Regions from separate parts of the Pseudomonas sp. TE36184 genome, predicted to be linked through region 3. Evidence: predicted binding sites of a transcription regulator. Region 3 holds the regulator's gene; each other region holds the start of a gene.
What was found. Region 3 encodes sigma-54, which starts transcription at its own class of promoters, with help from an activator protein. Its sites were predicted from a motif close to ANTGGCATNNANNTTGCTNT; they were not measured.
Positions count from the first base shown of each region.

Region 1: a site for sigma-54 is predicted at 2,784-2,803, ahead of flgB (flagellar basal body rod protein FlgB). Genes of this name have one in related genera too.
Region 2: a site for sigma-54 is predicted at 5,017-5,036, ahead of ACVWZP_RS28165 (circularly permuted type 2 ATP-grasp protein). Genes of this name have one in related genera too.

Region 1 covers NZ_JBSSCU010000001.1:6,125,434-6,135,461, reverse strand. Annotated here, with positions in the region: gene flgE (flagellar hook protein FlgE) at 1-1,113, opposite strand, end outside; gene flgD (flagellar hook assembly protein FlgD) at 1,145-1,870, opposite strand; gene flgC (flagellar basal body rod protein FlgC) at 1,887-2,330, opposite strand; gene flgB (flagellar basal body rod protein FlgB) at 2,334-2,741, opposite strand; gene cheR (protein-glutamate O-methyltransferase CheR) at 3,045-3,872, opposite strand; gene ACVWZP_RS27825 (chemotaxis protein CheV) at 3,915-4,847, opposite strand; gene flgA (flagellar basal body P-ring formation chaperone FlgA) at 4,929-5,693, shown strand; gene flgM (flagellar biosynthesis anti-sigma factor FlgM) at 5,835-6,158, shown strand; gene ACVWZP_RS27810 (flagella synthesis protein FlgN) at 6,207-6,677, shown strand; gene ACVWZP_RS27805 (flagellar brake protein) at 6,774-7,523, shown strand; gene ACVWZP_RS27800 (MFS transporter) at 7,582-8,967, opposite strand; gene ACVWZP_RS27795 (membrane-bound PQQ-dependent dehydrogenase, glucose/quinate/shikimate family) at 9,834-10,028, shown strand, end outside.
Region 2 covers NZ_JBSSCU010000001.1:6,195,854-6,205,881, reverse strand. Annotated here, with positions in the region: gene ACVWZP_RS28185 (acetyl-CoA C-acetyltransferase) at 1-371, opposite strand, end outside; gene ACVWZP_RS28180 (c-type cytochrome) at 1,012-1,818, shown strand; gene ACVWZP_RS28175 (transglutaminase family protein) at 1,820-2,623, opposite strand; gene ACVWZP_RS28170 (alpha-E domain-containing protein) at 2,620-3,570, opposite strand; gene ACVWZP_RS28165 (circularly permuted type 2 ATP-grasp protein) at 3,575-4,984, opposite strand; gene ACVWZP_RS28160 (ribonuclease E inhibitor RraB) at 5,432-5,773, opposite strand; gene ACVWZP_RS28155 (hypothetical protein) at 5,987-6,223, opposite strand; gene ACVWZP_RS28150 (START domain-containing protein) at 6,327-6,932, opposite strand; gene ACVWZP_RS28145 (YkgJ family cysteine cluster protein) at 6,973-7,227, opposite strand; gene ACVWZP_RS28140 (translation initiation factor 2) at 7,390-7,881, opposite strand; gene ACVWZP_RS28135 (aminotransferase-like domain-containing protein) at 7,986-9,425, opposite strand; gene ACVWZP_RS28130 (OmpA family protein) at 9,631-10,028, opposite strand, start outside.
Region 3 covers NZ_JBSSCU010000001.1:3,515,535-3,525,562, forward strand. Annotated here, with positions in the region: gene ACVWZP_RS15750 (KpsF/GutQ family sugar-phosphate isomerase) at 1-336, shown strand, start outside; gene ACVWZP_RS15755 (KdsC family phosphatase) at 337-861, shown strand; gene lptC (LPS export ABC transporter periplasmic protein LptC) at 870-1,442, shown strand; gene lptA (lipopolysaccharide transport periplasmic protein LptA) at 1,429-1,962, shown strand; gene lptB (LPS export ABC transporter ATP-binding protein) at 1,962-2,687, shown strand; gene ACVWZP_RS15775 (RNA polymerase factor sigma-54) at 2,885-4,378, shown strand; gene hpf (ribosome hibernation-promoting factor, HPF/YfiA family) at 4,454-4,759, shown strand; gene ptsN (PTS IIA-like nitrogen regulatory protein PtsN) at 4,772-5,236, shown strand; gene rapZ (RNase adapter RapZ) at 5,239-6,096, shown strand; gene ACVWZP_RS15795 (HPr family phosphocarrier protein) at 6,113-6,385, shown strand; gene ACVWZP_RS15800 (ZIP family metal transporter) at 6,424-7,317, opposite strand; gene ACVWZP_RS15805 (superoxide dismutase) at 7,351-7,962, opposite strand; gene ACVWZP_RS15810 (hypothetical protein) at 7,964-8,392, opposite strand; gene ACVWZP_RS15815 (class II fumarate hydratase) at 8,420-9,796, opposite strand; gene ACVWZP_RS15820 (hypothetical protein) at 9,789-10,028, opposite strand, start outside.

The DNA.
Region 1 (10,028 bases), 2.6 Mb from region 3:
CTCTCTCCAGGCCGTGCCGCCTGCTGGTTGCAGGCCTTGTTCGTTGTTGAAGCTGGCCAGGGAGATCTGGCCAATGGCCTTGCTCTGCTGGTTGCTGAAGGTGGCGAACAGTACACCGCTGCCGTCGATTTTCAGCCCGGTGATCTGGCCGGTGGCATAGCCATCGGTGACCGGCGGGTTGCGATAGCTGGCCGAATTGTACTGGGTGATATTCGCCATGTTGACCGCAATACCGCCGGTGTTGGCCGCGGCGCCGTTAGCAGTCCATACACCGTTGGTCACGGTGCCCGGTTTCCAGTTGGAAATGGTCAGGGTGGTGTTGGAGACTATGCTGGGCGGGGTGACCACGCCAGCGAGCTTACCGGCCGTGTCGAACGTCAGGGTCGACGCGACAGGTGCCACCGCGCCTGCGCCACTGATCGGGGTACCATCAGGGTTACGCCCGTCGATCAGGGTGTAGGAGTTCCATTGGTTGGAACCCGTCTTCACCAGGTACTGCACCATCGGGTGAGCGTTGCCTTGGGTGTCGTACAAGGTGGTGCTGTACTGGGTGGTGAAGGTCTTGGTGTCGGTTGGGTTGAAAGGCTTGGCCACCTGGTCGATCACCGCCTCCGAGGAGTTCAGGTTACTGCTGGAATCGACGGTGCTGGAGGCTTTTGGCGGCAGGTTCGACAAGTTGAGTTGCAGGTCGACCAAGCCACCCTTGACGATCTTGCCGTTGTCATCCGCCGCGTAGCCTTGCAGGCGCGAAGTACCGGTGTTGTTGGTGATGTAGCCGTCTTTGTCTGCACGGAAAGCACCGCTACGGGTGTATTCCAGCGAACCGTCGCTGCCCTTCTGTACGAAGAAGCCACCGCCCTGGATCGCCATATCCAGGATGCCGCCACTGTTGTTGACGTCGCCCTGGGTGAATTGCTGGGACACGGCCGCCAGGTTCACACCGTTACCGATGCTGTTCTGGCCGGTGCCCAGCTTGGACGCCGCGTAGATGTCCGCGAATTCCGCACGGGACGATTTGAAGCCAGTGGTCGCGACGTTGGCGATGTTGTTGCCGGTCACGTCCAGTTGTTTGTTGGCCGCATAGAGGCCGCTCAGGCCGATGTTAAAAGACATGTTTCTCTCCCTCTGCCGTATCTAGCCGGCTCTATGTACCGATAGTCTGAATTTGCGACAGCTTGACGCTGCCCATGCCGCCTGCAAGGTTGAGCAGCATTTCGCCGCCGGTCTTGCTCAGGGTCACGCTGGTGACCGTCGCCGGCAGCGAAGTGGCCAGAGCCACTGCGTCGCCCGCGTCATTCTTGGTGGTGGCCGTAAAGGTGTAAGTCCCTGCCGGGGCGACCTCACCGTCAGCGTTCTTGCCATCCCAGATGAAGTCGGAACTGCCCGCGCTCTGTGCGCCCATATCGAGGGTACGCACCACGACACCGTCTTTGTCGGTAATCTTGACCGAGACGTTGCCCGTTGCCGCCGTCACTGCGACCGAGCCGGTCATGCTCTTGCTGGTGTCCACCAGCGCCTTGTCGGTCTGGGTAATGATCGAGCGACCGACCAGCGACGAAGCCTGCAATGCTTGCGACGAGCTGAAGTTGCTGGAGATGCTGTTTACCGAGTCGTTCAGGGTGTTGATGCCTTCCAGGCTACTGAACTGCGCCAACTGAGCCACGAACGCACCGTTGTCCTGAGGCGACAGCGGGTTCTGGTTCTTCAGTTGGGTCACCAACAGCTGCAGGAACGCATCCTTGCCCAGCGACTGGTTGCCCGTTGCCGTCTTGGTGGCGGTGCTGAGGCTGCTGTTGTCCGTCGCAGTCTTGACCTTGCTGTTGAACAGGTCCTGGACTGCCGTGTTGTTCGTCGTATCAACAATGGCCATTGTTTGGCGCCCCTTATCACTGACCCAGGGTCAGGACCTTCTGCATCATGGTTTTGGCGGTGTTCATCATTTCCGCGTTGGTCTGGAACGAGCGACTGGCAGAGATCATGTCAGCCATTTCCTCGACCACGTTGACGTTCGGGTAGTACACGTAGCCTTTTTCGTTCGCCGCAGGGTGATTAGGCTCATAGCGCGCTTCCAGATTGCTCTGGTCTTCAACCACGCCGAGTACCTGCACGCCTTGCCCGGCAGCGTCCTGATTCTGGAACAGCGAATCGCCGCCGCTGCTCTGGCCGCCCTGAAACATGGTGGCGAACACCGGGTGACGGGCGCGGTAGGTCTGGTCGATGCTCGAAGACACCGTCTCGGCGTTGGCGATGTTACTGGCGACGGTGTTCAGGCGCGTGGTCTGCGCGCTCATGCCACTACCGGCAATATTGAAAACACTGGCTAAGGACATGGCTTACTCTCCACGCAGGGCTGACATCAGCCCTTTGAATTTGCTGTTGAGCAGGGTGAAGCTGGCCTGGAAGTTCACCGAGTTCTCGGCGTAGGCCGATTGCTCCAACTGCGCGTCGACGGTGTTCTGGTCGATCGACGGCTGCATCGGCGTGCGATACAGCAGCGATTCGTCGCCACTGCTCAGGCCTTGCGCTTCGATATGACGGCTGTTGGTCATGTTCAAGGCGAAGGTGCCGTTCTTGGTCTTGTCCTGCTGTGCGGCGAGCACGGCGGAGAAGTCCAGGTCCCGAGCCTTGTAGTTCGGGGTGTCGGCGTTGGCAATGTTGTTGGCCAGGACTTCGGCACGCTGGGCGCGAAAGCCGAGGGCTTGTTCGTGGATACCGAGCGCTTTATCGAAGCTGATGCTCATGGCGGAAACCTTTAGGCTGACCTGCTGTTCGTTAACAGGGTTATAGCAAGGTGCATGCCAATCTGGCTAAAGCCCATATATCAAGGGGTTACGCAGAGATTGCCGGCGGCAATGCCAGAAAAGCGGCAAGCGGCTTCCGCGTGGCGCCAGTAAAGCGGCAATCGGGAGTTGCCGCTTTTACCTTGCCGCAAAACAAATGTGGGAGGGGGCTTGCCCCCGATAGCGGTGGTTCAGTCATAGATACTGAGACTGACACACCGCTATCGGGGGCAAGCCCCCTCCCACACTTTGACTGCGTGCGACTTACTTGGCCTGGTAAATGATCCCAGGACTGCACTGCACCATCTGGAAATGATCCGGCAGGCCGTTCAGCGCCTCGGATGCACCGAGGAACAGATACCCCCCGCGCTTGAGCGTGCCGTGGATGCGCAGCAGGATGTCTTTCTTCACTTCGGCCGAGAAGTAGATCAGCACGTTACGGCAGAACACCATGTCGAACTTGCCCAGGCTGGCGTAGCTGTCGAGCAGGTTGAACGAGCGAAACTCCACCCGGTTCTTGATCGGCGCCTTGACCGCCCAACGCCCCGCCCCTTTCGGGTCGAAGTAACGCTGCAGGCGTTCCGGGGACAAACCGCGGCCCAGGGCCAGGCTGTCGTACTCGCCGGTCTTGCAGTTGGTGAGCATGGTGCCCGACAGATCGGTGGCGACAATTTGCGCGCCGGCCTTCAACTGGCCCATGTTCGTCCGTTCGAACTCGTCGATCGCCATCGAAATCGAGTACGGTTCCTGCCCCGAGGAACAGGCTGCCGACCAGATCCGCAAACGCTGACCCGGGCTGGCCTTGATCGCCTCGGGCAGCACTTTGCTCTTGAGTACCTCAAAGGGGTAGGTGTCGCGAAACCATAGGGTTTCGTTGGTGGTCATGGCATCGACCACCATTTCCTTGAGCCCGCTGCGCGGCTGGCTCTGAATCCGCTGGACCAACTCACCGAGGGACTTGATGCCCTGCTGTTCCATCAGTTTGTTGAGACGGCTGGATACCAGATACTGCTTGTTTTCACCGAGCAATATGCCACAGGCTTTTTCCAGGAAAACCCGGAACTGTTCGAAATCCAAATTACCCGTAGACAATGATACCGCCTCTTAAATCGTGTGACCGCCAGGGAAATTCCCCTAGCCGTGATCTGCTGCCTTGATCCGGTCGACTACCCGGGATGCCAGGTCATCAGGGCGAAACTTAGCCAGGAAGTCGTCAGCACCGACCTTCTTGACCATCGCCTGATTGAATACGCCCGACAACGAAGTATGCAGGATGATATGCAATTTTTGCATGCGTGGATCGTTGCGTATTTCAGCCGTGAGGGTATAGCCGTCCATTTCCGGCATCTCGATGTCGGAAATCATCATCAAGAATTCTTCTTCCGGCTTCTTGCCTTCGTCCACCAGTTTGCGCAGGTAATCCAGCGCCTGGCGGCCATCGTTGAGCGCCACCACCTCAACGCCGATGGTTTGCAGGCAACGGGTCACCTGTTTACGCGCCACCGAGGAGTCGTCCACCGTCAGCACCCGCAGCGAAACCGCCTTGTGCGCCGTTTCGGCATCGACGACGCCAACCGAAATCGCTTCGGAAGTCGGTGCGACTTCGGCGAGGATTTTCTCCACGTCGATGATTTCGACCAACTGGTTGTCTACTCGCGTCACCGCCGTGAGGTAGTGATCGCGACCGGTGCCCTTGGGCGGCGGATGGATCTCTTCCCAGTTCATGTTGACGATACGTTCCACCGAGCGCACCAGGAAACCCTGGGTCTTGGTGTTGTATTCGGTAATGATCACAAACGGGTTTTCGCGGTCTTGCAGGCCGGCCGAACTCGTGGCCAATGCCAGGTCGAGAATCGGGATGGTCGCGCCACGGATGTTGGCTACGCCACACACCACCGGGCTCGACTTGGGCATGATCGTCAGCTTGGGACACTGCAGCACTTCCCGCACTTTGAACACGTTGATGCCATAGAGCTGCTTGCCGTCCAGGCGAAAAAGCAACAACTCCAGGCGATTCTGCCCTACCAGCTGTGTACGCTGGTTTACTGAATCCATTACACCTGCCATGCCCAGACTCCTACGCTAAAACCTTTGGGGGTACGACGCGCACCCAACACTAAACGGCACGAGCTTTGCTTTTTATTGGCTATGGATATGAAAACGACAGTTTCCCGACGCACTCGCCACTCACGGTATCGCAGATTGCTCTGCGCCTGGATGGCGTTGTTTGCCGTGGGCGCAGGCATCACTGCCCGCGCCGCCGACGTCACCTTGCCTGATCTACTTATCGGCGTCACCCAAGGCTTTCTTGAATTCACTGTAGAAGATTATCTGGCAACCACCCAGACGCCAGGACGCTATGAAATCCAGGTCAACCAATTGGATCCGCGCCTGCGCATGCCGATGTGCGACAAGGAATTGACAGCCAGCCTGGAAAGCCCGGCCCAGCCCATTGGTCGCGTGACGGTCAAGGTGCGCTGTGAAGGGACCTCGCCCTGGACCGTGTTCGTGCCCGCCCAGGTCAAACTGTTCCGCGATGTCGTCGTGGTGTCGCGGCCGCTCAAACGCAGCGGAATCATCGGCTATGAGGATGTCATCTTGCGCGAGCGGGACATCAGCCTGATCAACCAGGGTTACCTGACGTCAGTGGACCAGGCTGTCGGGCAACGATTGACCCGACCAATGGTCGCCGACCAGGTCATCACCCTGGTCCATCTTGAACAGGCAGAAGTCATTCGCAAGGGCGACCAGGTCATCATTTCCGCCAGCAGCGGCGGGCTGAATGTGAAGATGCCGGGCGAAGCGCTGTCCAACGGCGGCATGAGCGAACAGATCCGGGTCAAGAACCTCAATTCCAACCGCGTCATCAAGGCACGGGTCACCGCGCCGGGCCAAGTCGAGGTGGCTTTATAGATCACTGGAATAGGACGCCAGCTTTTCCTACACTGTACGCCTGACGTTCGTGCATGCAGGTTTATTGTCAATCGCGCCTAAAGTTTGTCCGGGTATGGCCGAAACCATGGCAAGCGTCCAAATACCCAGAGGTTTTTTATCATGGTCATCGATTTCAGCCGTTTGAATAACGCCCCGGCTTTGCCAGGCACTACGCGCACCAGCGGCACCAAGGACAGCGTAGACGCCAAGGCCCAGCCTCTGCCCGCCAAAGCGGAACAGGCCGGCGCCAGCCAAAGCGGGGAATCCGTACACCTGAGCAATGAGGCTCAACAGTTGCAGAAGGTCACTGACTCGCTGCGCGATCAACCCGTCGTCAATCAAGCCCGTGTGGCCGAATTGAAACAGGCAATCGCCGATGGCAGCTATAAAGTCGACAGCAACCGTGTAGCCAGCAAGCTGCTTAACTTCGAAGCCGAGCGCTAGGCAAAGGCCTGCGCCAGGCTTTTGGACGCTTAAAACCCAAGGCCAGCCATGCACCACGACGAAAATCTGCTTCAACTGATCATTGATGATCTGGCGCCGACGCAACAATTGCTCGAGCTGCTCAAAGAAGAATCCCTGGCCCTGTATGGCCGGGATATGCCGCTGCTGGAAGAAATCCTGGCGCGCAAGCAGTCGCTGATTGTCCTGCTGGAACAGCACGGCAAGAAGCGTAGCCAGATTCTCGTCAGCCTCGGCCTACCGGCAGATCAAGACGGCCTCGCACAGTTGGCCAGTCATTCCTCGGTCGGCGATCGGTTGCTGGCCCAAAGCAAAGAACTCAATCAATTACTCACCCAGTGTCAGGAAGCCAACCTGCTCAACGGTCAGTCGATCCAGCTTCAGCAAGCCACGACCGCCAATCAGTTGCGCATACTCCATGGCGGCGAACCTCCGGCCCTGTATAACGCCCAAGGCTCTACCTCGCGCATGGTCAAGCCAAGCACCCGCAGCCAAGCCTGACGTCGGTTTAACGTGCGCCCTATCCAAGGCGTGCGACATACTGGCAAAATGATGGTTCTTGCGTGTAGTCGTATATTGTCTGGAGATGGAAGAACCGTGTTCAACGCCCTTAATGCGGAAGAAGCTCCGCAGCCACCCAAGGTGTTCACCACGCCTCTGGAAATCGCTGGCACCTTGCGCATGCTGCAAGAAAGCCATGACCCGCTGATCATCACCTTCCATGAACGCAGCCAGCGCTTTCAAAGCTACCTGGTCGACGTCGACCGGGACAGCAAGACCCTGGCCCTGGACGAAATGATCCCCCGCGACGGCGAACGCTACCTTGAGAATGGCGAACCCTTCCGCATCGAAGGCTTTCACGACGGCGTGCGCGTTGCCTGGGAAAGCAACGGCACCCTGAGCATCAGCGAAAAAGGCGGCCACCGTATCTACAGCGGCAACATGCCGGACGAAGTGGTCTACCATCAGCGCCGCAATGCGTTCCGCGCCGCGCTGAAACTCGCGCAATTGGTGAATATCGAGTTGGGCGGCGAGAAACTCAAGGCGCCGGTCAGCGGCAAGCTGCTGGATATCTCCGCCACCGGCTGCAAATTGCGCTTTGAAGGCGATATTTCCGAGCGCCTGCAGTTGGGCCAGGTCTACGACCGTTTTATCGCCGCACTGCCCTTTGGCAGCATGACCACCTCGGTCGAACTGCGTTACCTGCACTTCGAAGAGAAGATCAATACCACCTTCGCCGGCGTGCGCTTCCACAACATGAGCGGCCTGGTGCAGCGCCAGGTCGAGCGTTTTGTGTACCAGTTGCAACGCGAAGCACGACGCTTCGACAAAGACGACGATTTTTAAGCATTCAGATCGCGATAAAAAACGGGCAGCCCCTTTGGGGATCTGCCCGTTTTTGCATTCAGGGGCGCGCCCTGCTCAGGCCGTGGGGATGCTCATCCGGGCCCGGTGGTTCCGGCGGCCCTTCGAAGAGCGGCTCATCCGCCGGTGATTCCGCGTCGGTTTCAGGCTCGGGCTCGACAACCGCCGTCTGCATCTGCTCCTGCACCATCTGCTCATCGACCCGCGGATCGAGGGCCGCCACCAGCGGCGAGCTGGACATGCTGTCAGGCATTGCCACGTGCTGCAGCGGTGCATCGTCGACCTGATGCAGGTTGGTCACCGCTTTAGGCCGGATACGCCACACCAGGATCAGCGCGCACAGGCTGAAAAACGCGTACAGCATCTGGCTGCCAAACAGCTTCATCACCACACCGGCCAGCAACGGCCCGATACTGGCGCCCACGCCATAGGTCACCAGCAGCATGGCCGTCAGCGATACCCGACGATCGCCTTCGACGTGGTCGTTGGAAAACGCCACGGCCAGCGGGTACAGGCAGAACTGCACCAGCGAACACAGGAACCCGGCCACGAACAGCACTTCCAGCGGCACCTTGCTCAGGATCGCCAACGGCAATGCCGCCACCGCCAGGCACAGGGCGAAGCAGCGAATCAACAGTGCGCGATCGTAACGGTCCGACAGCCAGCCCAACGGCCACTGCACCACCAACCCGGCAAAAATGCAGCTACCCATGAAGAGACCGACCTGCTCGGTACTCAGCCCCTGCTGGGACGCATAGAGCGGCGCCAAACCGTAGAACGAACCAACGATCAACCCCGCCCCCAGCACCGTGCTCAACGACTGCGGCACGCGCTGGATAAAGAAGCGTGGCTCCATCGGCGCCGGACGCAGGGGCGCCGGGTGAATGCGTCGGGTCATCGCCACCGGCACCAGGCACAGGGCAAAGCACAGCGCGACCAGCATCAGCAACTCGGGGCCGAGCTGGGGATGCATCACCAGGATCAACTGCCCCAGCACCAGGCCAAGGTAGGACGCAATCATATAGCCGCTGAACACTACGCCACGCTGCTTGGCATCCGCCTGCTCGTTAAGCCAGCTTTCGATGACCATGTACTGGCACATCATCCCCAGGCCCACGATGACCCGCAGGACGATCCAGGCCGGCAGCCAGTCGATCAGGCCATGGCCCAACACCGCCGCGCCGACGATCCCGGCACAGGTGGCATACGCGCGGATATGCCCGACCCGGGCGATCAGGCGGTGGCCGATCTTGCCGCCCAGTACCAGGCCGGAATAGTTGGCTGCCATCAGCGCACCGACCCACAGGCTGTCGACGTTGTCGGCCGCCAGGCGCAAGGCCAGGTACGTACTGAGCAGGCCGGAGCCGATCAGCATCATCAAGGAGGCGAAATAAAGGGCTCGAAAAGATTTCCAGATCTGGCGCATCGGCGTTCCGAGCGGCTCCTTGCAGTGAGGGTCAGGGCTACCGGCATGATAGTCCCGGGGGTCGGGTCCGGACAGGCACCAGGCGCTGTTTCCGGGGAATATTTTGTGTGAAAACGATGGACTACAGCTCAGACGCTACCGGGTGACACACAAGGTACAAGGTTGCGCGAAATACTCGCCGCACCACCTGTGAACCTCGATCACGCGCAAGGTTCGACCGAGTGTTGAAAAGACCGAGCACGCCCCAAAAGCCCCCCGCCGCGCCTGCACATGATTACCCGCACGCCGGCGTCGCCGATGCGTATCGCCGCTAATTGTTACTGTTTTATCAACATTGTTTTCCAGTCTTATGGATTTATCCAAAAAACCAGCGCTATAGACTGGTCTACGCGTTAATCCACCGCGATTAACCAGCGAATCAGTCGGAGTAAAGCATGTAACCCGAACAAGGCCGACAGAGCCTTCGGAACGATTCACTCGCGACTGAGCACGTGGACAGTCGTCAAGCGGGCGTAATACAGCCGCCAACGTTTTCGTTATCCCTCCTGCCGAAACTCAATCAGCCTCTATTAAGCATCCCGTTCGTTATCGAACGGCGCTTTCAACGTGGAGGGCTGGGGCGAAAGAGTGTCGGCATCCAGACCATGAATACGGGGATGGCCAATTATTACGCTGATTTCCAAAGCTCGCTTGCCGTCGGCAAGCCAGCCTATCGGGATCATGGAAGAACCGCACCCGGCCAACTAAAGGCCGAACTCAATATTCGGCCAAGTTGTTGGTAAATAGCGCAAACCGTTACGTATTTCCCCAACTGAGCATATACAAATATGACAGACGATCATCGATCTCACTCTGGAAGATCCTCAATGAGCACTATTGCAAGGGGACTGTTTTCCCTGCTTGTTTTTGCCGTGGCACTGGCGTTGATTTATGGCGGATTCAAGCTGGTAGCACTCGACGGGTCGAGTTATTACTTGCTGGCTGGCCTCGCCTATCTGTTGTTGGCGGCACTGTTTGTCTTGCGTAAACCTATCAGCATCGCCCTCTCCGTCGTCATATTC
Region 2 (10,028 bases), 2.7 Mb from region 3:
ACGCGGGACATCGACTCGACGCCACCGACCACCACTAGGTCTTCGAAGCCGGAACGCACTTTCATCGCGCCCAGGTTCACCGCCTCGAGGCCCGAGGCGCAGAAGCGGTTGACTTGGACACCGGCGACGCTGACGTCCCAGTCCGCCACCAGCGCGGCGGTCTTGGCGATGTCCGCGCCCTGGTCGCCCACGGGGGTGACGCAGCCGAGGACGATGTCATCGACCTGGCGGGTATCGAGGTCGCTGCGCCGGGCCAGCGCCGTCAACAAACCCGCCACCAGGTTTACCGGCTTGACGCTGTACAAGGCACCGTCGGCCTTGCCTTTGCCCCGGGGCGTGCGTATCGCATCAAAGATCAAAGCTTGGGTCATGACATCCTCGAACCGCTGTGCATGTGTGCCCTTACCTTAGGCCCGATTGACACGGTTTCAATGACGGATGCGCTCATTGCGTTTGACCCCCTCGCTCGGACGAACGGTAGCAGATGAGTGCAACCGTTTGATTAATCGTTTTAGCGGTCTAGCCAAGGCATTGGCGCCAAGATGGCGATAGGCCTCATACCTTTTTCAGTAAAAAATATGACAAGTTGATATGAAATGGATCTAAGCCACGCAGAACGAGGGCTCTAAGGTTCACTCAGTAGGAAGTTGCTGCCGGGTTTTGCTGGAGCAGCTGTAAGAAAAGCGACACGTCACGTTGCGATACTGAAATAAACCGGCACGCATTTGACGCTCAGGAATAACAACAAAAGGCAGTCAGCCATGTTCAAGCATTCGAAAATACGTCAGGCGGGACTTATTCTGTTCGCCACCACACTGATTCTGATCTTGCCCAACCTGACCAAGGTGCTTGGGTGACGAATCACACGCGCGATTCTGTACATCAGGCTTGCAGTTTTTGGCAGCTCCTGCGAGGACATTGCGTATAGCGGTCCTGTTGCAGGGGCTGCCGTTTTGCCTGGGAATTTTCCGGTATCTTAAGCGCCACTTCTTCTCGCACCGGGCCTCTCTCTTGAAATCGATCCTCGCCCTCTTCGCCTTGTTCCTCGCCCTGCCCGTTGCCGCCGCGCAGTTGACCATCGAGCTGGACCACACCAGCAAGACCTGGCAGACCGAAGACCTGCTCAAGCACCCCGATGCACAGACGGTGCATATCGTTGATGACGTTTCCTACAAGCGAAGCATGACGTATCGCGCAGTCCCGCTGGCGGTACTCCTACCGGGTCTGCAGACGGAAAACCATCTGCAGGCCATCGCGCTCGACGGGTTCGCCGCCGAACTGAGCGCCGCGCCTTTGCTGGAAACACACGGCGCCCGCGCCTGGCTGGCGGTGGAAGATCCCAGCGATCCGTGGCCCGCGCTGGCGGCCGACAAGCCGAGTGCCGGGCCGTTCTACCTGGTGTGGACGAACCCTCAGGCCGGGCACATCAGCCCCGAGCAATGGCCGTTCCAGATCTCCGGGATCAAGCAGTTGAAGACGGTTGCCGAGCGTTTTCCGGCGTTGCTGCCCGATCCGAAGCTGGGTGCGAATGATCCGGTCAACCAAGGTTTTGCGCTGTTCCAGAAAAACTGCCTGGCCTGTCACCGCCTCAATGGGGCTGGCGATGCACAGGTAGGGCCGGACCTGAACCTTCCCTACAACCCCACCGAATATTTCAGCGGCGATTTCCTCAAGCGCTATATCCGCGACCCACAAAGCCTGCGGCGCTGGCCCCAGGCGAAAATGCCGGCCTTCGCCGCCGGCGTGTTGCCCGACAGCGAGCTGACGTTGCTGGTGGGGTATTTGAAGCATATGGCCGGGCGTAAGCAGCAGCCCTGAGCTATTGCTGCTGCACCGAAACCAGCGGCGTCGGCGCCACCGACACCTTGGCATGCATCTGCTCATGCCCGCCGCCGCGCCGCATGCCGCGTACCGGGCAGGCGTCCAGATAATCCAGGCCCACGGCCAGTTTCAGGTGCCGCTCCGGCCGCGCCAGTTGGTTGGTCACGTCAAAGCTGTACCAGGCGTCGTCCAGCCAGGCTTCGGCCCAGGCGTGACTGGCCAGGTGCGTGCTGTCCTCGGTGTACAAATACCCCGACACATACCGCGCTGGAATCCCCAGGCTGCGCGCGCAGGCCAGGAACGCGTGGGTGTGGTCCTGGCACACCCCCGCACGCCCCGCGAAGGCCTGCGCGGCGCTGGTGTCGACCTCCGTGGCGCCGGGCGTGTAGACCATCGAGTGGTTGAGCGCGTGCATCAGGTCGATCAAGGCGCTGCGGTCGCGGCGCTGATGGCAATGCTGCTCGGCAAAGCGGCGCAGGGCTTCGTCGGGCTCGGTCAGCCGCGTACTGCGCAGGAACGGGTAGGCGGACTGGCTCTCGTGCTCAGCCTCGCGCAACTCGTCGATATCGACCTGGCCACGGGCGCCGATGATGATGGCGTCGTGAGGCTCGTCCAGGGTCAGCACATGCAGGATATTGCCGAACGGGTCGACCTGGGCGCGCACCGGACGCGGTAGATCCAGTTGCCAACTGAGTACGTGCTGGCGTTCGCTGTCGTGGGGCGTAAGGCGCAGGTACTGGATGCTGGCGCGCACCTGATCGTCGTAGTGGTAGGTGGTTTCGTGGCTGATGGAGAGTCTCATGCCGCCTCCAGGTAGGAACTGTAGATGGCGTCGCCCAACTGGCGGACCAAGGGAATAAAGTCGGTCAGCCAGGCATGCAGGCCTTCCTCGAGGATTTCGTCGATGGCGGTAAAGCGCAGACGCGCATCCATTTCGGCGGCCAGGCGCTGGGCCGGGCGGCCGTTGAGGCCGGGCAGGCTGGCGAGGATCTGGTCGATCTCTTCGCTGCAGGCCCGCAGCGAACGCGGCACATCGGCGCGCAACAGCAACAGCTCCGCCACTTGCCGGGCGCCGGGGGCGTCGCGGTAGATCTCGGTGTAGGCCTCGAACGACGACAACGCACGCAACAAGGCACTCCACTGGTAGTACGCGTGGGCTGTGCCATCGCTGACCGCTTCGGCCTGGTCGCCAGCCATTTCATAGCGTGCGTCCAGCAGGCGCAGGGTGTTGTCGGCGCGCTCGATGAAAGTGCCCAGACGGATAAAGCGGAAAGCATCGTTGCGCATGATCGTGCCGTAGGTGGCGCCGCGAAACAGGTGCGAACGCTCCTTGACCCACTCACAGAACCGGCTCATGCCGTAGCGGCTCAAGCCTTGCTGGGCGATGTCGCGGATATCCAGCCAGGTGGCGTTGATGTTTTCCCACATGTCGGCCGTGATTCGCCCACGCACCGCATGGGCGCTGGCCCGCGCAGCACCGAGGCAGCTGTAGATGCTGGCCGGGTTGGCCGCGTCCAGGGCGAAAAAGTGCAGCAGGCGTTCGGCGTGCAGCTCACCGTGTCGCGCGTGGTAGTCGTCCAGCGTGCCGGTGATCAGCAACGGCATGGCCAGTTCATGCAGGCCGTCGCCGCGCCCGTCCTGGGGCATCAGCGACAGCGAATAGCTGACGTCGAGCATGCGCGCGAGGTTTTCCGCGCGTTCGAGGTAGCGCGACATCCAGTACAGATCCGAGGCAGTTCTACTCAACATGGCATCAGTCCTCAACCACCCAAGTGTCTTTGGTGCCGCCGCCCTGGGACGAGTTGACCACCAGTGAACCTTCGCGCAGGGCCACGCGGGTCAGGCCGCCGGGCACCACGCGGGTTTCCTTGCCGGACAACACGAACGGGCGCAGGTCGATATGGCGCGGGGCGATACCGTTTTCGACGAAGGTCGGGCAGGTGGATAAACACAGGGTCGGCTGTGCGATATAGGCGTGGGGCTTGGCCTTGATACGCGCGCGGAAGGCTTCGATTTCCGCCGCCGTGGAAGCCGGACCGACGAGCATGCCGTAGCCGCCGGAGCCTTGGGTTTCCTTGACCACCAGGTGCGGCAGGTTAGCCAGTACGTGGGACAGTTCGTCGGGCTTACGGCATTGGAAGGTCGGAACGTTCTTCAAGATCGGTTCTTCATCCAGGTAAAAACGGATCATCTCGGTGACAAAGGGGTACACCGACTTGTCATCCGCCACCCCGGTGCCGATCGCGTTGGCCAACACCACATTGCCCGAACGATAGGCGGCAAGCAGGCCGGGGACGCCGAGCATGGAGTCCGGGTTGAAGGCCAGCGGGTCGAGAAACGCATCGTCGAGGCGGCGATAGATCACGTCCACGGCCTTGGGGCCGTCGGTGGTACGCATGAAAACGCGGTCATCGCGCACGAACAGGTCGGCGCCCTCCACCAGTTCCACGCCCATTTCCCGGGCGAGGAAAGCATGCTCAAAGAACGCACTGTTGAAACGCCCGGGGGTCAACACCACCACGCTGGGGTTATCCAGGGGGCTGGCGCTTTTCAGGGTGTCGAGCAGCAAGTTGGGGTAGTGGTCGATCGGCGCGATACGCTGGGCCGCGAACAGTTCGGGGAACAGGCGCATCATCATCTTGCGGTCTTCGAGCATGTAGCTGACGCCGCTGGGCGTGCGTAGGTTGTCCTCCAGCACGTAGTAAGTGCCGTCACCATCACGCACGAGATCGACACCGGAGATGTGGGAATACAGATCGCGGTGCAGATTCAAGCCCTGCATAGCCAACTGATACTGCTCGTTGGCCAGCACCTGTTCGGCGGGAATGATCCCGGCCTTGATGATGCGTTGTTCATGGTAGAGGTCGGCGAGAAACATGTTCAGCGCCTTGACCCGCTGAATGCAGCCACGTTCGACAATCCGCCATTCACTGGCGGGAATGCTGCGCGGGATGGTGTCGAAGGGAATCAGGCGCTCGGTGCCCTGCTCATCCCCGTAGAGGGTGAAGGTGATCCCGGCGCGGTGAAACAGCAAATCGGCTTCACGCCGGCGCTGGGCCAGCAGTTCAGCGGGGGTTTCGGCCAACCAGCGGGCGAACTCGCGGTAATGAGGGCGAACCTGCCCTGCCCCATCGTACATTTCGTCGTAATAAGTGCGGATCATGCCGTACTCCTTGTCACCCGGACGCAAGAATCATCGCAAGGCCCGTGCCAGCGGCATAAACACTTAAAAATCAGTGAGTTAAATAATAGCGGGGAGTTAAGTGCACCATCCTGGTGCGCTGAATGCCCGGTGTCTTGTCGCGCGCTTCATCACAATGCGGGCTTTGACTATCAACAGCATAGCCAGTGTTGATTTCACTGCCCGCCCCCCGGTGCGGATAATCACCGTCATCTGCTGAACAGGACTCGTCCTACAGCCTTACCCATCGAGCAATCGGTACCGTGTGATCTCGTGTATCGACCGACTCCTCCGGTCTTCCCTTTCGACCACCCCACTCGGGTGGTTTTTTTTGCCTGGAAATACCGCGCGAGTTGCGTCTGATTTCAGACGCCACAAACAAAATCGGCCGACCCAAAGGTCAGCCGATACGCTGTGTTTCTCATACTGCTACATGGGTAACCCACGCACCTCCTGCTTGACGCCCCATCCTTCGATGATCCCGCCCAGCGGCTCGACCACCGCTTCAAAGTCTTGCTCGAAGTCTCCTATGCCGTCGTAGGTTGCAAACATGATCTTGCTCAGTTCCAGGTACCAGGCGCCATCGTCGCGCGCGCTGACCTGGGCATTCAGGGATTCGCCACGAAACCGACCCGCAGCCCTGCGCGCCCGTTCCTCGTCCGGGAAAATGGCGTAGAACTCGATGGGGTGGAACCGTGAAAAATCGAAGCCGCCTTCTTTCATGCGGCGCAGAACGTTGGTGCTGATGTCTTCTTGATAGGCTGTGCTCATGAAACGTCCTCCTCAAACCGATGGATAGACTTTCCGTGCTTCCCGAAGCCCACGCCTTACTGGCGCGGGTACTACGGCAATGACATCACCGCTGGAAAACAAGCATGTAGCTGACAAGACCAGACCTTAGCGATTCATTCGCTGATCTCACTTGCAGAGTAGCGCGAAGCTATCACCTCCACCAGAGGCGCTTGAATGGCAGACAGGGAATGTTCAGACGACGGGAGAGATGTCGAGGATCTGGATACTGTTCTGGTCTTTGAGGATCTTGACCGTCGGTTCGGGTTTACGGCCTTCCAGGTCATTGAGGTCCAGTTCGGCGGCCACCGGCACCAGCTTGTCGCGAATCAAGTGTGCCGCATCTTCGAGGCTGGGCTTGCGCTCGCAGGTGAACTGCTCCACGGACTGCACGCCGTGATCATCAACGAAGGTAATCTGCCACTTTTGCATCGGTGCCTCCTCGATAAAGCCCGCGTGTGGGCTTACCTCTATCTGGACCTTGAGGGCTCGCTAAACGTTCCACTCAAGGTCGCAGGCACCGGGTCTGCCGCGCTTACTTCTCGGCGCGTTCCCTGAGGGCTTTCAAGGTGTTGAACGGGGCGTCCACCACGAACTTGTTGGCCAACCACGAAGGCACGCTGCCGCCTGGCTCGGTGTGTACCTGGTAGGTCACTTCGGTTTCGTTGGCGCCTTTAGGCACCAGTTTCCAGTAGCCATCGACCTGGGCCACGCGCACATAGCCCTTCACTTCCGGCTGATAGGTCGGCACTTCCAGCAGCGTGCGGGTCACGCTGCCGTCGGCGGCCTTGGCCGTGGTGATTTCCAGGATCGAATCGCGGTCGGTCACTGGGAACGGGGCCTTGAATTGGGTGTAGGTCCAGCTCTTGACGCCCTCCTGCTTGAGCAGTTTTTGCGACTTGCAATCATGAATCCAGGCGCAGGCACCGACCGCATCTTCCTGCAAGGCCTCGATCTTGGCCACGGGGGCCTTGATCACTGTCACACCGCGATACGCCTTGTACTTGGAACCGGCGACTTCGCTCAGCGACACCTTGATCCCGTCTTCATCCTTGGCGACTTGCCAATCCTCAGCCTGAGCAGTGGCAGCAAACAACACCGTAAAACCGCACAACACAGCCATTCGTTTCAGCGAACCCATTGTTGTATTCCTTATTGTTGAAGTTCCGATAGTAAAGCCATCAAGCCGCCGTCATCTGCTCCCACCAGCCGATCAACCGGATCGCATCGGCCTGGTCGGTGCCGCAGACCTCGATATCCGCCTTGAAATCACTGCACACCGCCGGCCGTTCCGGTTGCCCGAACAGCAGGCATAACTGTTCGACCGACAGGTGCAGGCAGCGTTCGCCCGCGGGTTTGCCGTGGGGCATTCCCGGCAGCGGTGAACTGATGGAGGGGGCGATGCAGCAAGCGCCACAGCCTTCACGGCATTTCATGAGCAACAGGTCCTCGACGGCTCAATAGGGACGGCCGGGCTAGAGTACGCCCTTAAACAGCCGTTTTAAAATGGTCTAACAGGGGTTTTTCGCAGAAAATAAAAGTGACTGACCAGTCTGCGACAGATGGTCGGGGGTCGACGTCACCTTCGCCGGAAAAGTTTATTGTTTGAATTCGAAATCCAGCGCCGCGCCTTCCACCTCACGCCGTTCTTCGTTGCGCAGTTGCAGCCTCATCTCATTGCTGAGCAGGCGACCGTTGATCTGGAATGCACTATTGTCAGTCGGCTTTTCGCCAAACATCGGCGGTAACAACGGTACGTTTTTCGGCGCCGGCATACTGCCGATGGGCTGCAAATGCCTGACCATGTCGGAGGGCAGGGACAAGTCCAACTGTGCCGGTGGCAAGTGGGTCTGGGCCACTTCGTGGGCGGACTTGGACTTGCTCGCAACCGGCGCGCGTTTTTTTGCCGATGCGTTTTTTTTGTTGGTCGCCGGGGCTTTTTTCGCCGGGGTCGGTTTTTTTGCGGGGGTTGTGTGCTCGGTACTCGCGGTCGGTGCGGGGTCCGCCACAGGCGTCGCCGCCAGCGTGACGCCGACGTGACTCAGGCTGAGCAGGCTAATCACTAAAACAGCGCGAAAAATAGAAGTCATATTGCCAACAGCATTAACGGCAGAAGGCCATATGCTCGCTTGTTGAGGGCAGCATGACAAGCGCGGTGATTGGCCAGCTATCAGAACTGGCTGCTTGGCGAGCCTCACAAGCCGGCCGCTGTCTCCAGGCATAACTGACTGGCGAGCATCCCCAAAGTCATCAGCGCCCGCTCTGCCTCGCGATTCCACGGCGTGCCGCAGTTAAGACGAATACAGTGGTTGAACTGTTCCGTATTACTGAAGATCAACCCCGGTGCGATGCTGATGCCCTGCTGCAATGCACGCACGTGCAGTTCCTGGGTATTGACCCGCCCCGGCAAACTGACCCACAGGATAAAACCGCCGGTCGGACGGGTCATCTGGGTGCCTTCGGGAAAATACTGCTGAACCGCCAGTTGGAAAGCGCTGAGGTTCTTGCGGTACTCCTGGCGGATGTAACGCAGGTGCCGATCGTAACCGCCGTTCTCCAGGTACGCGGCGACGCCCATCTGGGTGACGCTGCACGCCGAATGGGTGCTGAACATCTGCAAACGCTGGATTTCCTGCTGGTACTTGCCGGCGATCATCCAGCCGATACGCACGCCGGGTGACAAGGTTTTGGAAAAGCTCGAGCAATAAATCACGCGGTCGAGGCGATCGTAGGCTTTCAGGGCTTTGGTGCGCCCCAGTTCGAACATCAGTTCGCCGTAGATATCGTCTTCGACGATCTGGATATCGAAATCCGAGGCCAGGCGCAGCAAGTGTTTCTGCCGCTCCTCGGGCATGGTGCCGCCCAACGGATTGCTCAGGCGCGTGGTCAGCACCAGGGCTTTGATCGACCACTGGTTAGCGGCCAATTGCAGGGCTTCCAGGCTCATGCCGGTGGCGGGGTCGCTGGGGATCTCGATGACCTTGAGGCCCAGCAGATCCGCCAATTGCAGCAAGCCGTAATAGGTCGGCGACTCGGCGGCGATCAGGTCGCCCGGCCGCGTCAGCACCCGTAACGACATCTGCAGGGCATCGACGCAGCCGTGGGTGATCACCACTTCGGAGGGGTCCACCACCACGCCGGCATCGCGCATGCGGATCGCCACCTGGCGGCGCAACGGCTCGAAGCCGGGGCTGAACATGTAGCTGAACGCCCGCGGGCTCTGGAAGCGCGTGACCTTGGCCAACTGCTGGTGCAGTGCGCGTACCGGCAAGTAATCCACACTCGGCACGGCCGCGCCCAGCGGGAATACGCCTTCGCGACGCGACTCCACCAACACTTGCTGAATGATGCTGCTGCGCGTCACCAACCCCGGGCGCTCGACCCGGGCGATATCCGGCGTCGGCGCCGTCAGCGCCGGTGTCTGGTGTACGTAATACCCGGACTGCGGCCGTGCGCGAATCAAGCCCTGATCTTCCAGGTTGGCGTAAGCCTGCAACACCGTGGCATGGCTGACGTTGAGCTGGGAGCTCATCTTGCGCACCGAAGGCACGCGCTCGCCCGGTTGATAGACACCGCGCCGGATATCCTCAGCCAGTTGCTGGGCGATACGTTGGTAAAGCAACAGATTGGTCATGACGCAGCACTCGATTTCACGGCTATTTTATTTTTGTGTGAAACATACCGGCACAGTTTAGAAGTGTACGGGGACAGTTGCCACAATAGTCGAGCGCGAGCGGCAGTGATAGAAAAAACTGTAAGGGTGGCCTGAGGCGTTTCGGGTACCCCGAAAAAAATGTGGGAGGGGGCGCCCCCTCCCACATTTTGCTTGCGCCAGGTTCCTAGCGGGCGGCGCCCAACTGGCCCTTCGCGTCGGAGAACACGATCTCTACCCGACGGTTCTGCGCGCGGCCGCGCTCGGAAGCATTGGCCTCCACCGGGTACTGGTCGCCATAGCCTTCGACCTGGATGCGCTTTTCGTCGATCCCCAGGTCCACCAGCACATCTGCCACCGATTGCGCGCGGTCGCGGGACAGTTGGAGGTTTTCCTGCTCGCCGCCGGTGCTGTCGGTGTAACCCTCGATACGCACGATGCGCTTGGGGTTCAGTTGCAGGAACTGGACGATTTTCAGCACGGTGCGGTTGGCCGAGTTTTTCAGTTCGGCTTCACCGGTGTCGAACAACACGTCGCCCAGGGTCATCACCAGGCCGCGATCGGTCTGGGTGGTGGCCAGGCTGG
Region 3 (10,028 bases):
GTACAGCGCGGCACCCTGCTGAAGGACGCACTCATGGAGATGACCCGCAAGGGCCTGGGCATGACCGTGATCCTGGAAGCCGACGGACGCCTGGCCGGCGTATTCACCGACGGTGACCTGCGCCGCACCCTGGACCGCACTATCGATATCCACACCGCCACCATTGATGCGGTGATGACTCCCCACGGCAAGACCGCACGCGCAGAAATGCTGGCGGCCGAAGCCCTGAAGATCATGGAAGACCATAAGATCGGCGCGCTGGTGGTGGTCGATGGCAATGACCGCCCGATCGGCGCCCTGAACATGCACGACTTGCTGCGTGCGGGAGTGATGTAAATGACCAGCGACCTGTTGCAACGCGGCAAGCACATCAAATTGGCGATTTTCGACGTTGACGGCGTGCTGACCGATGGCCGCCTGTACTTCCTCGAGGACGGCAGCGAATTCAAGTCGTTCAACACCCTCGACGGCCAGGGCATCAAGATGCTCATGGCGGCGGGCGTGCAAACCGCGATTATCAGCGGTCGGAAAACCCCGGTTGTGGAACGCCGCGCACAAAACCTGGGGATTCCTCACCTGTATCAAGGCAGGGAGGATAAACTAGTCGTTCTGGACGAGCTTCTTGGCCAACTGAACCTAAGCTATGAGCAGGTTGCCTACCTGGGCGACGACCTGCCCGACCTGCCGGTGATCCGCCGGGTGGGCCTGGGCATGGCTGTCGCCAATGCGGCGGCATTTGTTCGCGAGCATGCCCACGGCATCACCACGGCCCGTGGCGGCGAAGGCGCCGCCCGCGAGTTCTGCGAGTTGATCCTGCGTGCCCAGGGCAGCCTTGAAGCGGCCCACGCCGCCTACCTATAGAGCGTTTTATGCTGAGCAAAAAGATTCGCAACTTCCTGCTATTCGGGGTCATCGCCGCGCTGCTCCTGGCGGTTGGCTACTGGAATATCAGCCCGGAGCGCTTTCTCGACCAGCCTGTGGCGCAGGTTGACCAAGGCGCTATCGACTATTACGCCACCAATGCCTACAGCGTGCAGTTCCTGCCCGATGGCAAGGTGCAGTATGAAATGAACTCGGACAAGGTCGAGCACCTGAAAGCGTCCGAAGTCACCCTGCTGACCAACCCCGATTTGAATCTGTATCGCGGCACCGAATTCCCTTGGCACGTCACCAGCAAGCGTGGCGAAGTCAACCCGGACGGCACCGAAGTGGAACTGATCGACTCGGTGCGCGTCGCACGGACCGACGCACAGAACCGCGACACCATCATCACCAGCAGTCGCATGACCGTATTCCCACAGAAGCAATATGCGCAGACCGAGCAAGACGTTAGAATCGACGGCGCTGGCGGTGTATCGACTGGCAAGGGAATGAAAGCGTATTTGAAAGAAAGCAGGATACACCTGCTATCGAACGTAAGAGGACAGTATGAGGCTCGTTAAAACCCTCCCTATTTTGCTCAGTCTGGGCGCAGCACTGGGAAGCGTGAGCGCCTGGGCTCTGCCGAACGATAGCCAGCAACCGATCCACATTTCGGCCGACGATGCACAGCTCGATGACAAGCAAGGCGTCGCGACCTACACCGGCGGTGTGATCATTACCCAAGGCTCGATGAAGATCACCGGCAACACGGTGACACTGACTCGCACCCCTGCTGGCGACATTGACGTCGTGACCTCGGTGGGCAACCTGGCCTACTTCGAACAGAAGCAGGCTGCCACCGACACCGCCCCGATGAAGGGCTACGGCAAAACCATCCAGTATCACGCCCAGCAAAATCGCATCGTGCTGATCGACCAGGCCAAGGTACTCAGCCCCGACGGCAACTCCACGGAAGGTGAAAAAATCACCTATGACACCGTGAAGCAGGTTGCCAACGCCGGTCGCGCCAACGGCAGCAAGGTGACTGCACCGCGTCCACGTATCGACATGGTTATCCAGCCGAAGAAGAAGGCCGAGTAATGGCAACCCTGAAAGCCCAGCATCTGGCCAAGGCCTATAAAGGCCGTCAGGTCGTGCGCGACGTCAGCTTGTCGATCGACAGCGGCCAGATCGTCGGCCTGCTTGGCCCCAACGGTGCCGGCAAGACCACCTGTTTCTATATGATCGTCGGCCTGGTCCAGGCGGACCAAGGTCGCATCCTGATCGACGACCTCGACGTCAGCCACCAGCCGATGCACGGCCGTGCGCGCGCCGGTATCGGCTATCTTCCCCAGGAAGCGTCGATCTTCCGCAAACTGTCGGTTGCCGATAACATCATGGCGATCCTCGAGACCCGCAAGGAACTCGACCGCGACGGCCGCCGCAAGGAGCTGGAAAGCCTGCTGCAGGAATTCCACATCAACCACATTCGCGACAACCTCGGCATGAGCTTGTCCGGTGGTGAACGCCGCCGCGTGGAGATTGCCCGCGCCCTGGCCACTGCACCGAAGTTCATCCTGCTGGACGAACCGTTTGCCGGTGTCGACCCGATCTCGGTCGGCGACATCAAGCAGATCATCCATCACCTCAAGGCCAAGGGCATCGGTGTACTGATCACCGACCACAACGTCCGCGAGACCCTCGATATCTGCGAAACTGCGTATATCGTCAACGATGGGCAACTGATTGCCGAAGGCGATTCGGCCACGATCCTGGCCAACGAACTGGTCAAGGAAGTGTATCTGGGCCACGAGTTCCGCCTGTAAGCCTGCCTGGAAAAAAAGGCGGTGGCAGGCCGTTCGCCAAGGTGCGCGGGAGTCAATGAAAACCTCCGGATTTTTATTGTTACCGCGCTCTAGGCAAAGCCCCCGATATCAGGCATATAATTTGCTTATGTTTGGCGCTCACGCGCCCTGTCGTGGATGGCGCATTGCGCCGGCGAATAAGGTGTTAAGCCCCTGCCATGAAACCATCGCTAGTCCTGAGAATGGGCCAGCAGCTGACGATGACACCGCAGCTGCAACAGGCCATCCGCCTGCTCCAATTGTCGACACTGGACCTGCAACAGGAAATCCAGGAAGCCCTGGAGTCCAATCCGATGCTCGAACGCCAGGAAGAAGGCGACGACTTCGATAATGCAGACCCGCTGGCCGACAACATCGAGCAAAAACCCAATTCCGACGTGCAGGAACCCTCTTACCAGGAAACCGCCCCTACGGTGGACAACCTGGAGGAAGGCGAATGGAACGAACGTATTCCCAACGAACTTCCCGTGGACACCGCCTGGGAAGACGTCTACCAGACCAGCGCCAGCAGCCTGCCCAGCAATGATGACGACGAGTGGGATTTCACCACCCGCACCTCCGCCGGCGAGAGCCTGCAGAGCCACTTGCTGTGGCAATTGAACCTGGCGCCGATGTCCGACACCGATCGCCTGATCGCTGTGACCCTGATCGACTGCATCAACAACCAGGGTTATCTGGACGAGACACTCGAAGAGATTCTTGAAGCCTTCGACCCGGAACTGGACATCGAACTGGACGAGATCGAAGCCGTCCTGCACCGCATCCAGCAGTTCGAGCCCGCCGGCATTGGCGCGCGCAACCTCAGCGAGTGCCTGCTGCTGCAATTGCGCCAGCTGCCCGCCAAGACCCCTTGGCTCGTTGAAGCCCAACGCCTGGTCACCGACTACATCGACCTGCTGGGCAGCCGCGACTACAGCCAGCTGATGCGCCGCATGAAGCTCAAGGAAGACGACCTGCGCCACATCATCGAGCTGGTGCAGAGCCTCAACCCGCGCCCGGGCTCGCAGATCGAGTCCAGCGAAGCCGAATACGTCGTCCCCGATGTGATCGTGCGCAAAGACAACGAACGCTGGCTGGTGGAACTGAACCAGGAATCGGTGCCGCGCCTGCGGGTCAACCCGCAATATGCCGGTTTCGTCCGTCGCGCCGACACCAGCGCCGACAACACCTTCATGCGCAACCAGTTGCAGGAAGCGCGCTGGTTCATCAAGAGCCTGCAAAGCCGCAACGAAACCCTGATGAAAGTGGCCACGCAAATCGTCGAGCACCAGCGCGGCTTCCTTGAGTACGGCGACGAAGCGATGAAACCGCTGGTCCTGCACGACATCGCAGAAGCGGTGGGCATGCACGAATCAACGATTTCCCGGGTAACGACGCAAAAATTCATGCATACCCCACGGGGTATATATGAGCTGAAATACTTTTTCTCCAGCCATGTCAGCACCTCCGAAGGCGGCGAATGCTCGTCCACGGCGATCCGCGCAATCATCAAAAAACTGGTTGCCGCGGAAAATCAGAAAAAGCCGTTGAGTGACAGCAAGATCGCTGGTTTACTGGAGGCACAAGGCATTCAGGTCGCCCGTCGAACCGTCGCCAAGTACCGCGAGTCCCTTGGGATCGCGCCTTCCAGCGAGCGTAAGCGTTTGATGTGACGGGCAGGCCACAGCGTTCCAGTGGCAGGCATCTCTGCCTGCCGCTTTATGCACTGGCAACGAAGGAGAAGCTGTATGCAAGTCAATATCAGTGGACACCAACTGGAAGTGACCGACGCGCTGCGCACCTATATCGGCGAAAAACTCAAACGAATTGAGGGGCATTTCGACAAGATCACCAACGTGCAAGTCATTATGACTGTCGAAAAGCTGAAGCAGAAAATCGAAGCCACCTTGCGTATACCCGGCGGAGAAGTCGTCGCCAATGCTGAGCATTCTGATATGTATGCCGCCATTGACGACCTGACCGACAAGCTGGATCGCCAAATCAAAAAGCATAAGGAAAAGCAGCAGAGCCTCCTACAGGGCACCGGCCGCTAACACTCCCCACCCATGATCCGACTTGAAACCATCCTGACTCCCGGCCGTTCCCTTGTGAACGCGCCGGGGGGCAGCAAGAAGAAAGCCCTCGAACAGATTGCCAACCTGATCAGCAAACAAGTGCCTGAGCTGGAGATGCAAGATGTCTACGAGGCTCTGATTGCCCGTGAAAAACTCGGCTCGACCGGTTTTGGTAACGGCATCGCCATTCCTCACTGCCGCCTCAAAGGCTGCGAGACACCTGTCAGCGCCCTGCTGCACTTGGACGCTCCCATCGATTTCGACGCCATCGACGGTGCCCCGGTCGACCTGCTGTTCGTGTTGCTGGTCCCGCAAGCCGCCACCGATGCACACCTGGAACTGCTCCGGCAGATCGCCAGCATGCTTGACCGCAAGGAAGTACGCGACAAACTGCGCAGTGCCAGCAGCAATGAGGCGTTGTATCAGGTTGTCCTGGCTGAACAAATCGAGCAGTAATCATGCGTTTGATCATCGTCAGTGGCCGCTCCGGCTCAGGTAAAAGCACCGCCCTCAACGTTCTTGAGGACAACGGCTTCTATTGCATCGACAACCTGCCCGCCGGCCTGCTGCCGGAGTTGGCGGAGCGCGCGCTGATCCACACCGAACTGGCACAGCCACTGGTCGCCGTGTCGATCGACGCCCGCAACCTGCCCAGCCACCTCTCGCGGTTCCCGGCACTGCTTGAGGAAGTGCGCGCCAAGCACATTCACTGTGATGTGCTGTACCTGGACGCAGACGAAGAAACCCTGCTCAAACGCTTCTCCGAGACCCGTCGACGCCACCCCCTCAGCAGCCCGCATCGCTCGCTGGCCGAAGCCATCGAGGACGAGACCAAGCTGTTGGGGCCGATCATTGACCTCGCCGACCTCAAGATCAACACCACCAGCCTCAACCTGTACCAACTGCGCGATGCCATCAAGCTCCGCCTGCTGAACCAGCCCGAGCCCGGCACGGCCTTTCTGGTCGAGTCGTTTGGCTTCAAGCGTGGCATGCCGGTGGACGCCGATCTGGTATTCGATGTGCGCTGCCTGCCCAATCCTTACTGGAAGCCGGAGTTGCGGGACCAGTCGGGGCTGGATCAGCCGGTGGCGGACTACCTGGCCGCGCAACCGGATGTCGAGGAGATGTTCCAGGACATCTCCAGCTACCTGCTCAAATGGCTACCGCGCTTTGCCGCCAGCAACCGGGCCTATGTCACCATTGCCATCGGTTGCACCGGCGGCCACCACCGTTCCGTCTACCTGACCGAACGCCTGGGCCAGATGCTGCAACAAACCCTCAAGAACGTCCAGGTTCGCCACCGCGACCTTAGCTGAAAGGAACACCCCCGCGATGCCCGTTCTGGAAATTGAAATCATCAACAAGCTGGGCCTGCACGCCCGCGCCTCAGCCAAGTTCGTCGGCATTGCCGGGCAGTTCCCCTGCCAGGTTCGCGCTGGACGCACTCCGGAAACCATGGTCGACGGCAAGAGCATCATGGCGATGATGATGCTCGCCGCCGGCAAGGGCACCAAGATTCATTTGAAGACCGAAGGCGAGCAAGAGCAGGAAGCGATGGACGCCTTGACCAAGCTGATCAATAACTTCTTTGATGAGGGTGAATAAACCCACCCGACGAGACAGAGGCTGAAGCCGCAACAGCTTCAGCCCAATGCAGTATCCATCACCATCATCAAGCAAAACCCGATGCACAGTCCCAGGCTGGCGAGCTTTTCATGGCCATTGCGCCGCGATTCGGGGATCACCTCGTGAGTGACCACCAGCAGCATCGCGCCAGCAGCCAACGCCAAGCCTAACGGCAGCAGCACCTGCGCCAGACTCACCAACCAGGCACAAAGCACTGCGAATATCGGCTCGACCAAGCCCGAAGCCGCACCGATCAGGAACGCCTTGAACCGCGACATCCCTGCCCCGGCCAGCACCAACGCAATCACCAGGCCTTCGGGCACATCCTGCAAAGCGATGCCCATGGCCAGGCTGTCGGCATCCGGCATGCCGCCGCCCGCCGACACGCCAACCGCCATACCCTCCGGGATGTTGTGCGCGATGATGGCAAACACGAACAGCCAGATACGTGGCGGGATCACCGGATGCTCCGGCGTACCGACCAGCATTTCCGGGCTGGCCCCGGAGACCTTGCGATCGACCAGGTACAAGCCGAACGCTCCCAGCATGATACCAATGCTGATCAAGCCACTCGCGCCCCAAGGGCTGAGCCCCAGGCCTTCAGCGGCGGCAATGCCCGGCACGACCAACGAAAACGCCGTGGCCGCGAGCATCACGCCGGCACCAAAGCCCAGCAAGGTATCGCTCACTGCTGCCGGCATGCGCCGGATAACCAACACCGGTACGGCGCCCAACGCGGTGCCGAGCGCACAGATCGCCCCACCCTGCAGGGCCCGCAGGATGCGCGGCTCCAGGTCCAGCCAGGCGAATCCTTGAGCCACCAGCAATGCAATACCTGCCAATAGCAGCAGCGAGCCAAATGCGTAACGAAACATTCGCACGCTGCTGATCGCCAGTGTTTCAGTACCCATGGTCGGCCTTAGCTCGTGTTGTATGGCGTGATATCAGGCCAGGGCGGCCTGGTAGCGGGCGGCGACTTCCGGCCAGTTGATGACACTGTAGAAGGCATTGATGTATTCAGGACGCCGGTTCTGGTACAGCAGGTAGTAGGCGTGTTCCCACACATCCAGGCCGAGGATCGGTGTGTTGCCGCTCATCAGCGGGCTGTCCTGATTGCCGCTGCTCTCCACCACCAGGGTCTTCTGCGGGGTCACGCTCAACCAGGCCCAGCCGCTGCCGAAGCGGGTCAATGCGGCCTTGGTGAAGGCCTCCTTGAAGCTGTCGAAACCGCCCAGTTGCTCATCGATCGCCTGGCCCAGCGCGCCATCGGGTTTGCCGCCGCCTTTGGGTGACATCACCGCCCAGAACAACGAATGGTTGGCATGCCCACCGCCCTGATTGATCACCGCGGCGCGCAGTTGCTTGGGCAGTTGCTGGACGCTCGACACCAGCCTCTCTACCGGCCAGCCCGCAAACTCGGTGCCCTCCACGGCGGCATTGAGGTTGTTGATGTAAGTCTGGTGGTGCTTGGTGTAGTGAATTTGCATGGTTTGCGCATCGATATGCGGTTCCAGGGCATCGTAGGCGTAAGGCAAGGCAGGCAAGGTGTAGGACATATCAGTGTGCTCCGTATTGAGGAGGGGTCGGTTGCGCCGCAGTACCGCCCAGCAAGCGATGGGTACGGGGGTATTCGCCGTGATCGCTGATGAAATTCAACAGTTCGACGTAGGTCTTGCTGCTCTGGCGCAACGCCGCGTCGCGCAGTTGCGGGCTGAGGCGCTGGTCCTGCAGCGCCTGTAACAGCCGTTGGTGGATGGCACAGAGGTATTCCGCGCTTTCTTCCGGCTGGTTCAGGCGCAGGTGCAGGTCCGCCAGGTTGTGATGGGAAATGACGCAAGCCGCCACTGCTTCGTCGGCGTTCGCCCAGCGCTCGAACAACACTTGAGCCAGAGCCAGGGCTTGTAAATAGGCTTCGCGAGCGTCGACCAACTCGCCCTGCATAAAGCAGCGATTGGCCCGTTCGATCGTGCGTTTCCAATGCTCCATGGTCAGCCTCCAAAGCAGGGTCGGTGATTACACGCCGCCGGCCGTGAGCTTTTCCGGGTCCAGCAGGACTTCCAGTTGGCTACGCGGCAAGTCGGTGTGCTCGAGGGCGACATCAATCACCGGGCGACCTTGCTGATAGGCTTGCTTGGCGATTTCAGCGGCCTTTTGGTAACCAATGATCGGGTTGAGTGCGGTCACCAGGATCGGATTGCGCGACAACGCTTCCTTGAGCTTGGCCTCGTTGACCTTGAAACTGGCAATGGCCTTGTCCGCCAGCAGGCGGCTGGAATTGGCCAGCAGTTCGAGGCTGCCGAGCAGGTTCTGGGCGATGATCGGCAGCATCACGTTCAGCTCGAAGTTGCCGGATTGCCCGGCAATGGTGATCACCGTGTCATTGCCGATGACCTGTGCGGCGACCATGGCCGTCGCTTCCGGAATCACTGGGTTGACCTTGCCCGGCATGATCGAAGAACCGGGCTGCAACCCTTCCAGTTCGATTTCGCCCAAGCCAGCCAGGGGCCCGGAATTCATCCAGCGCAAGTCGTTGGCGATTTTCATCAATGACACAGCGATCGCTTTCAACTGGCCGGAGACGGCGACGGCGGTGTCCTGGGAGCCGATCAACGCGAAGAGGTTCTTGCCCGGCGTGAATTGCACACCGGTCAGGCTGCTCAGCTGCTGGCTGAAACGCAGCGCAAACTCCGGATGCGCGTTGATCCCGGTACCGACAGCCGTGCCGCCCTGGGCCAGGGCTTGCAGGCTGGGCAACAGGTCCTGCAGGTGCGCAATATTGGCCTTGAGCTGCTGCGCCCAGCCATTGAGCACCTGGCTCATACGCACGGGCATGGCGTCCATCAGGTGCGTGCGACCGGTCTTGATGAAGGGGTGGACCTCTTCGGCCTTCCGTTCGATGACCTGCACCAGATGCAGCAACGCCGGCAGCGTTTGCTCATGCAGCACCAACGCCGCACTGACGTGGATGGTGGTCGGGATGATGTCGTTGCTGCTTTGGCCACAGTTCACGTGATCGTTGGGGTTGACCGCCTCACCGAGCAAACGGCTGGCCAGGGTCGCGATCACTTCGTTGGCGTTCATATTGGAACTGGTGCCGGAACCGGTCTGAAAGATATCCACCGGAAAGTGCGGCATGAAGTCACCGTCCAGCAAGCCCAGGGCAGCATCGACAATGGCCTTGCCCTGCCCTTCGCTGATCTGCTTGAGGTCGACGTTGACCTTGGCCGCTGCCACTTTGGCCAGGATCAACGCACGAATGAACGGCGCCGACATGCGCTGGTGGCTGATCGGAAAGTTGTTCACCGCGCGCTGGGTTTGCGCGCCGTACAAGGCCTCGGCGGGGACTTGCAGTTCACCCATGCTGTCGCGTTCGATACGGTTATTACTCATCGGAAGATCCTTGCACCCAGTCAGAAACGGAAATCGAAGGCAGCAATTCGCACGTCGCCAATTGCCAGGCAAAGGCCTGCCAGCGCTTGAGGCGGCAGGCACAGTGGGAGAGTGTTTCCAGGTCGCGCAGCGGGCGCCAGGCCTGGTCCAGGCACTGGGACCGCCAATGCCACGGCAAGGCAATGTCCGTGGCGGTGTCGATCAGCAGGCGGAAAGCCGTTTCAGCGATCGT